DNA from 2 places in the Cytobacillus gottheilii genome. Region 2 is predicted to be linked to the other one. Evidence: riboswitches for the same ligand, from Rfam matches in the RefSeq annotation. Region 2 holds a riboswitch; the other holds the start of a gene.
The links. Region 2 has a riboswitch for thiamine pyrophosphate ahead of thiW (energy coupling factor transporter S component ThiW). Riboswitches for the same ligand answer to the same signal wherever they lie in the genome.
Positions count from the first base shown of each region.

Region 1: linked by a shared signal. The riboswitch ahead of J1899_RS08405 (ABC transporter substrate-binding protein) and the one ahead of thiW (energy coupling factor transporter S component ThiW) in region 2 are both predicted to bind thiamine pyrophosphate.

Region 1 is NZ_CP071709.1:1,682,848-1,687,276, forward strand. It holds gene J1899_RS08395 (ABC transporter permease) at 1-348, opposite strand, end outside; gene J1899_RS08400 (thiamine-binding protein) at 345-638, opposite strand; gene J1899_RS08405 (ABC transporter substrate-binding protein) at 651-1,646, opposite strand; TPP riboswitch at 1,779-1,885, opposite strand; gene J1899_RS08410 (cell wall hydrolase) at 2,149-2,754, shown strand; gene J1899_RS08415 (twin-arginine translocase TatA/TatE family subunit) at 2,922-3,119, shown strand; gene J1899_RS08420 (GNAT family N-acetyltransferase) at 3,438-3,896, shown strand; gene treC (alpha,alpha-phosphotrehalase) at 4,399-4,429, shown strand, end outside.
Region 2 is NZ_CP071709.1:2,456,419-2,460,847, forward strand. It holds gene thiM (hydroxyethylthiazole kinase) at 1-592, opposite strand, end outside; gene thiD (bifunctional hydroxymethylpyrimidine kinase/phosphomethylpyrimidine kinase) at 580-1,407, opposite strand; gene thiW (energy coupling factor transporter S component ThiW) at 1,404-1,898, opposite strand; TPP riboswitch at 2,059-2,148, opposite strand; TPP riboswitch at 2,276-2,379, opposite strand; gene J1899_RS12125 (CBASS cGAMP-activated phospholipase) at 2,430-3,344, opposite strand; gene J1899_RS12130 (shikimate kinase) at 3,565-4,065, shown strand; gene J1899_RS12135 (LTA synthase family protein) at 4,116-4,429, opposite strand, start outside.

The DNA.
Region 1 (4,429 bases), 770 kb from region 2:
ACCGAACCAGATGACCAAAAGCGGGGCAAGAACTATAACTGGCACGTTTTGCGACAGAATGAGAAGCGGATAAACTGATTCTCTAACAAAAGGAAGCATGTGCAGACAAAAGGCAGCGGCAAGCCCAACAGCTGCACCAATCGCAAAGCCATATAGTGATAAACTGGTCGTCGAAAGCAGGTGAGGTGCAAACTGAGACCAGCCGTTATATGCTTCCTGAAAAATCAGGCTTGGTGCAGGGACTAGCCAGGATGGTGCTTCAATAAACCTGACAATCCCTTCCCATAATAAGAATAAAAGGAGGAGAACAAGTATTGGTCTCCATCCTTTCTTTAAAGCAGTATTCATCCTTTATATTTCTCCGTTAACGTATCCATTGTAATGCCATCTGGCTGGAATAGTATTTTGATTTGAGAGATAACATTGGAACTGCCAATCTCAATCATTTTTTCGTTCATTTTCTTAATAACCGCAAAAATTTGATCCAGATCACCTTCCATAGTGGTTTCAAGAGGGTGTACCTCATATTTGATGCCAGAAGCATCAATAATGGCAATCGCCTCGTCAACGTACGGAATGACATTTTCCCCATTTTTAGTTTTTGGAATTATTTGTATGCTTACTAAAGAATTAGCCAAGATTTTCTCCCCCTATTTTGGTAAGTATTCGTTCGTAAATGCTTTTTCTGCATCCAGTTCGCCATCGAGCAATCCATTTTCAAACATCCAATTACCGTAGTTTTCCCATACTTCTAGTTTTTGTGCTCCCCATTGATCTGCATCATCTTGATAACGCGGTGCCAGCCATTCCTGACTTTTCTTAACCAGTTCAGGATCCAGGTCTGGAACTGCTTCTATTAGAATGTCAGCAGCTTCCGCTGGATTTTCAATTACATATTCATACCCTTTTGAAGCTCCTTCTAAAAATGCTTCAATCATTTCAGGATTAGAGCTGATCATATCCTCGTTAGTAGCAAGAACAGGTGTATAATAATCAAGATTTTCCGAATAATCGGTAGGGTAGATCATATTTAAATCTATACCGCGTAATTCTGCTTCAATCCCAGTCCAGCCGTAAAAGATCCAAGAAAAATCAACATCTCTTTCAACTGAAGTAAAGAAATCTGCACTGCCAATATTTAAGATCGTAACATCATCGGCACTTGCATTCTCAGATCTCATTAGAGATTCAAGGATTTGCTCTTCAACTGGAGATCCAAAGCCTCCGTATGTTTTTCCTGCAAAATCTTTAGGAGTTTCAATATTTTTTTCTACAGGAGAAGCAAAGCCTGACGTATTATGCTGAATGACAGCTGCAATCGAAACAAGCGGTACACCCTGAACTCTTGCTTGTGTAATACTTTCCTGGTAACTGACTCCAAAATCTGCTTTGCCCGAAGCAATCAATTGATCTGCACCAGCATCACCAGGCAAAATAATGTCGACATCAAGTCCTGCTTCTTCAAAATAGCCATTTTCAACGGCTGCATAAAGTCCAGTATGATTTGTATTTGGAGTCCAATCCAAAACAACCGTCACTTCTTCAAGTTCTTCCGCCTCATTGGTGCTGTTGTTTTCCGTATCTTCGTTATTTCCGCAAGCCGTTAAAACCATTAATAACGATGCAGTTAACATCCATTTTTTCATAATATCCTCCTCATTGTGAAGATCATTCCGTGAAGATCTCAGTTAATGTCATATGAGTAGTATGGAACAATTCCCTTATAAACATAAAACCCCTGGCTGCTGCAGCCAGGGGACATAATAAATAAGCATAATATTGCTTTACATTATGTTCCCTACGCTGGTATCAGCCAGATCAGGTTCAAAGGGTTATCATTATATAATGAAATCTCAACCGCAGAGCGGTTCCCCTACATAAAACGATATGAAATTATATTCAAAAGTCTCAGTCTTTACATACTTGTAAAGTATTTGTTTAAAAATGGTTAGCGTTCCACATTACGTCTTCATTATAGCAAAAAAATAAGAAATTTCTAGTAAAAAGCTTTTAATGTTTTAGCAAGAAGAATGACGGAACAAGATTTTACCAGATTAACCATGGAAAAGATTAAGTTTGTCCCGTTCTTGAACAATGTGTTACAGTAGTTTCTGTTGTTCCGAGACTATAATGAATGGAGGAGAACGAATGAAAAAATTTGTTCTAAGCATGATTGCCGCTATTGTCATGGTCTCATTCCAATATACATTTACTGAACCAAAGAAAATAAATGCTGAAACGCTGGATTCTGTTACGATTTACAATGTTAAGGATCAGGAAACATTATATGATGTGGCACTGAAATTCTCCGTATCAGAGCTGGAATTAAAAGAAGTTAATCATTTGTCAGCAGAAGCTATTCATTCTGAAGATAAATTAATTATTCCTAATACAATATCCAAGAAAGAGAAAGACTTGCTTGCCAGGCTTGTTCATGCTGAAGCAAAAGGTGAACCTTATAAAGGAAAGGTTGCAGTGGCTCAAGTTGTTTTAAATCGAGTAGAAGATGAGCGTTTTCCTGATAGCGTTAAGCAAGTGATTTATGAAAAGAGACAGTTTCAGCCTGTCGACAATGGAAGTATCAATAAACCAGCTGATAAAGAGGCAAAAAAGGCAGTAAATGAGGCAATAGCTTTAGAGGGACAAGGAAATAATGAAGCTGTTTATTTCTTTAATCCGGATTTGACGAATAGCACCTGGTTAAGAGCTCAAACCGTTACAGGTGAAATTGGAAAACACCGTTTTGCTAAGTAACATGGCAGAAGCTATGTTGCTTTTTTATTTTTAAGGGGATCTGGAATCAAAAGAAGCTTCAGGAGTTTGCCTGCCATTGACAAAGGTGTTTTTGAGACTGGAGTATTACTGGGTTACTTGAATTTCTGTTTATCTTCGTCTATGATGCAAGTAAAGGAGTTGTTGTTATGTTATCAAATATAGGTATTCCAGGTTTAATTCTTATATTAGTATTAGCACTTATTATCTTTGGTCCTAAAAAATTGCCGGAAATTGGCCGTGCTTTTGGACAAACTCTAAAAGAGTTTAAAAACTCTGCAAGAGATTTAACGCGTGATGAAGATGAACCTAAAGACAAACCAAAGAATTCTTTAAGTAAAGATTAAGTTTAGTTTAGAGAATTTAAATTAATATAAGCACAGATATACAGGCTCAGATCATTCGTGATTTGAGCCTTTTCATTTCCCGAAATGTAAGTCCTTTTACATTGTACAGATCTTGTCATGCTGAAATGAGCTTGAGTGCATATAATCTGTGTAATTTTTATAAGGAACTGTGATAGGATAGAGGAGTATTAAAAAAAAAGCAATTGTTCAAGGAGGCGTTCATTATGAAAAATAAATTAATGACTTATACAGCATGCACTAACGGGGTAACGTCTAATTAACAATTAGCAGTTCCCCATATTAGAAAGGGGATAAATTTTGAGTATTGACAAAATAGTAAGATTGGCTGAATTAACAGCAGAAAACTGGTATGAGTGCTGTTCATTGCAGATAACAGAGAATCAAGAGAAATTTATAGAAAACAATGCAATATCGATTCTGCAGTCTAAATTTGAACCGTCATTAAGACCGTTTGTTATATATTATGGTGATCAAGTTGCAGGTTTTTTAATGTATAATACGGAACCGGAAGAACTTGATGGTTACTGGATTTACAGAATAATGATTGATCATAGATTTCAGGGTAAGGGCATTGGTAAGGATGCTTCTTCAATAATGATTTCAAAAATGTCCAATCTGCCAAACGCAAAGAAGCTCGTTGTAGGCTATCATCCCGAAAATTTAGGGGCACATGGTTTATACGAGAGCTTGGGGTTTATCGATTACGGAGATCGCTTTGGTAAAGAAATGGCCGTTGTCAAAACGATTAACCAGTAAAATACTACAATTCACAATATAATGCTGGAAGCTCAAAATTATTTTGAGCTTTTTTGCTTTGGACGTTTTGAAAGGACTATTAGATGGATAAAAAATGAATAGGCTGCTATTAAAAGTAAGCTCCTTTTTTAAAGGCGCTTCTTTTTAATAGTGCTAAGCAGCATTTTAGCGATATGCCTGGAGATGGCAAAAGCAGAGCAGAATAGATATTTGATGACAGACGAAAGCTGCTGCCTTGCTGGAGGCAGACCGCCTTAGAGGCTGTTCACCACAGCTCAGGAAAAAGTAGAAAACCCTTTTTTTATAAAAAAGAATCAGAGATTTGAATCAGCTGTAACAAATGATTTGACTGAGATGTTTATACAAGTTAAAATGAAAGCGAAAACAGAAACATGTATATACAAGTTTGAGTTTTAGGCTTGTTTAAAAACATTACAGAATCATTCTTTACCAGAAAAATATCTTGGTGAAACAATAAAACTAACAACAGGTGTGATGAATAGTGAATGAACCATGGTGGAAAAAAGCTGTAG
Region 2 (4,429 bases):
TGCATCCAGTGCCAGTCACAGCTGTTAACCAAATATCACCATTCTCGATTTCTGCCACTCTAGTTCCATCTGATATGGCATCATGTTTACCGCTTATGACAATAACTGCATTCAGCTTCTCAGCAGCCAGCTTTGCTAATTCAGTATGAGTTAAGGATAATTCACCAGCATCAACACCTCGGGTATTCGCCTGACCGCCAATAAGTGCGTAAACCTCCGTTCCATTCCCTCTTACAATATCCACCTTCACTTTTTTCATATAATCCATTGCCTTTTGGGTTCTATATGGAGTAGCGCCTACTCCAACCGGATCAAAAACGACTGGAATCCCTTTTCTGTTTGCTGCCTTTCCTGCCAGCACCATGGATTCGTACATATCAGCTGTAATGGTACCAAAATTAATCACTAGAGCATCTCCAAGTCCAGCCATCGCTTCAACTTCTTCTATACTTGTAGCCATTACAGGAGATGCACCAATAGCCAATGTTGCATTGGCACAATCGTTAATGGTTACATTATTCGTAATTTGATGGATTAAAGGTTTTGCAGTTTCCAAGTCTCTGAAAATTTGATTCACGCTCAGTTGCTCCATGTCTTCTCTGCCTCCTGATACATTTTTGCTTTTCTGTATAAATCATAAAAATGGTTTGTTGGGCCATGACCGTTGCCAATATCAAGGCTATGCTCAATTGCCATATGTATATATGATTTTCCTCGCTTCACCGCTTCAAGCATATCAAACCCGCGAGCAAGGTTAGCAGCAATTGCCGAAGAAAGAGTACACCCTGTTCCATGTGTATTTTTTGTCTCAATTCTCGTGCCGCTAATCCAATGAAAATTGGTTCCATCATAGTACAAATCATCTGGTTCCCCTTCCATATGCCCTCCCTTTAACAGCACCGATCTGGCACCAAGTTTTGTCATATCCATACATGCTTTCTCCATGTCTTTCTTGTTTGAAATAGGATAACCAAGAATGACCTCTGCTTCTGGGATATTAGGGGTTATAATAGTTGCGAGCGGAAGCATGTGATCTATTAAAGAAGTCACTGCTTCTTGTCTCAGCAAATGATGCCCGCCTTTTGAAACCATGACTGGGTCAAGCACAATATGAGACGGCGCATATTTTTGCAGGCCTTGCGTTACCGTTTTAATTGTGTCTGCAGATGAAAGCATCCCGATTTTTACGGCATCAACCGTAATATCATCAAATACAGCTTCTATTTGATCTCTGATAATATTCACATCTATATCCTGTACAGAACGAACTTCCTGTGTATTTTGAGCTGTAATAGCAGTAATAACGGACATCCCAAAAACGCCATTTGCGCTAAATGATTTTAAGTCCGCTTGAATACCGGCACCTCCGCCTGAATCTGAGCCTGCAATCGTCAATGCTGTTTTCATTGTAAAATGCCTCCTAATGCTTTATTTTTCACCATTACTTTCAATAATCCGTAACCCATCAAAGCACCTGTAAAGCTGCTGAAGATAAATGCCGGCACAAACCCAAATAGCGCTGCTTCCTGTCCAAGGAAAAGGACAGAAATCGGATAGGTCGCCATTGCACCTAATATGCCTGTTCCAACCACTTCACCTGCTGCTGCAAAACTGAGTTTACGAGTTTTGGAGAAAAGAATTGCTGCTAAAAAGGCACCAATCATACTGCCTGGATAAGCAAAAATACTGCCTGTTCCCAGCATATTTCTTAAAGTTGATGAAAGAAAAGCTTGAATCACTGCATACCATGGGCCAAGCAAAACAGCCGAGAGCACATTAGCAAAATGCTGAATAGGAAAGATTTTTGCAAATCCTACCGGTATGTAAATAAGACTGCTGGAAACCGTCGTAATAGCTGCAATAAATGCAATAATGGTTAGTTTTTTTGTACTGTTCATCATTTTTTATTTCCCCCTTAATATTTAATAAGTGCGAATCCTCATATTATATAAGCCAATCTCTTCCCTCCCGGCAGCACACTTTGTGAATGAATACGGCTTATTCCTCAATATAAAAAACCGCTCCTATAGCAGAAGCGGTTAACAAACAGCACATGTGCACTTATGTTAACTGCTTCCCTACGCTAGTTCTAACTAGATCAGGTTCAAAGGGTTCTTCTCAGCCAATTTGGCGCCCCCAGCAGATTTTTAATTTTCAAGTTTTACACCATATCAAGATATTCCGATTTCTGTTCCATTGGCTTAAAGGAATGATTCCATAGAGACAAAAAGCCGCTCATGAAAACACGAGCGGCGAATATGTATAGATCAGCAGAATATAATCTATAGCACTTCCCTACGCCAGTGTTAACAGGATCAGGTTCAGAGGGTTTGGCATTACTGCCATCTCAGTCTTAAAAAGACACCCCTAGTGTAAGAAGTATTCATTTTTCAACACTATCATAACATTTTTGTATTATTTTGCAAACGTTATGTCTTTTTTAGAAATTCCTCAATATCCTTTTTTTGCTCCTCATATAGCTTTTCTCCCATAAGAGCCAGTTCATGTGAAAATGTCACATCATCAAATGGCATTTCTTTTTCCAGCTCGGCATTCAGACGTAAATATTGGTCATGCAGCAAATGCCGGCAATGATATGAGATGGCTTCTGAAGAAATATGAAGCGCAAGATCAAGAAGTTTTGGTGTCATCCTAAAAGAGGGAAATTGAAAAGGCAGCCAGCTTTGAGCACCCCATTCTCTGCCTTCCTCTTCCTGAAAAGGAATAGATTGCAGTCCAGTCCCAATCGATAAAACATGGATATCTTCAAGTTTTTGATGAAAAAAACTGAGCGCCTCTGTGATTGTAACCAATGTTGGATTATTTGCCCATATGCCGCCATCAATGGCTAAAAGTTTATTTTGCATTTCATTAGGGGGAAAATAAACCGGTGCAGAACAGGATGAAAGCACGGCATCCCACAGTTTAATCTCTTCCTTTTTCTCTCCAGGATTGCGTACATGTGAGCGATGAACATACGGCTTTCCTTTATGAATATCTACCGCTGGTAAAAGCAATGGCTTTTCCACATCACATAGCAATGTCTCTCCGTAGGCATCTTGTAAATATTGTCGTAAATGATGGTTTGTATAAATGCTTTTAAATAAACCAACTGTAGCATGTCTTTCAAAGATCTTTTCACCATGCTGTAGATAAATATCATAAACATCTTCCATTTCTTTACCTACAGATGCAGCAGCTGCAATAATGGCACCTGTACTGGTTCCGGCAAAGACATCAAAGAGATCAGCAATCTTACATTTATATTGTTTTTCAATATTTTTTAAGACGGTGACCGCCAAAATACCCCGTATTCCGCCGCCATCAATAGCTAAAATTTTCACATACTCACCTATATATTCGTTTCTTATAATGTTCCCTGATGATCCCTATCTATACAGATATTGATAAATACTTTGAGCGTTTTCTTTAGGTATCTACATACAAGCTTCATTATATTCGAAAGATAAAAAGGAGTTATCACACTATTTAATTTTTACAGCAAATTATTTCTATATTATAATTCTCTTTAAATGCAAAAGGAAATGGGGATCATCGCTTAATATGCATAAAAAAATTATCTTAACAGGTTTTATGGGCTCTGGTAAGACAACTGTGGGACAACTAATTGCCAAAGAGCTAAAAGTTCCTTTTATAGATGTCGATGAAGAAATAGAAAAATGGTATGGTCTAAAAACGACTGAGATTTTTCAGCAATTTGGAGAACAGGAATTCCGCCGTACTGAACTTGATCAAGTAAAAAGAATTTGCAGCAATACAGAAATTCAAGTCGTTTCATTAGGTGGAGGTGCCTTTCTGCAGGAAGAAATCAGGAATACTTGCATGGAAAATGGAACGGTCTTTTACCTTTGGGTTTCTTGGGACGTTTGGAAGCAGAGACTGGATTCTTTAGTGCCTTCAAGACCACTTCTGCAGGGAAAAACAGAAAATGAAATTCACCGCATTTTCACAGACCGGCAAAAAATATATAACACTTATCATTTTAAAATAAAAGCAGACAATGGAGCAGAACAAACAGCAAAAGAGATCCTTCAAGAAGTGTAAACGGCTGAAAATAAAAAGGAGAATCGTTCAAAAACGATCCTCCTTTTTATTTATAAATCTAAAAACCTCAATAAATCTCCATTTAAAATTTCATCTGACATATTTAGCTCATCTCTTACCTTTTCTAAATTAGAATTACAGGCACCTTCTTCAGCTTCTTCACCACTTTTTTTATCATAGCAGACATTATTGATATAAATATGCTGATCAGACACATAAGATCCGTCACGGAAAATGACAGGCTGATCATGATCACGCGTCATTAAATTCTGGCCGAATGAAGGTGTGTCAACATCCGTAATACCTAATAGCGATAGCAGAGTCGGACGGATATCGATCTCCCCGCCAATATTTGAAAACACCT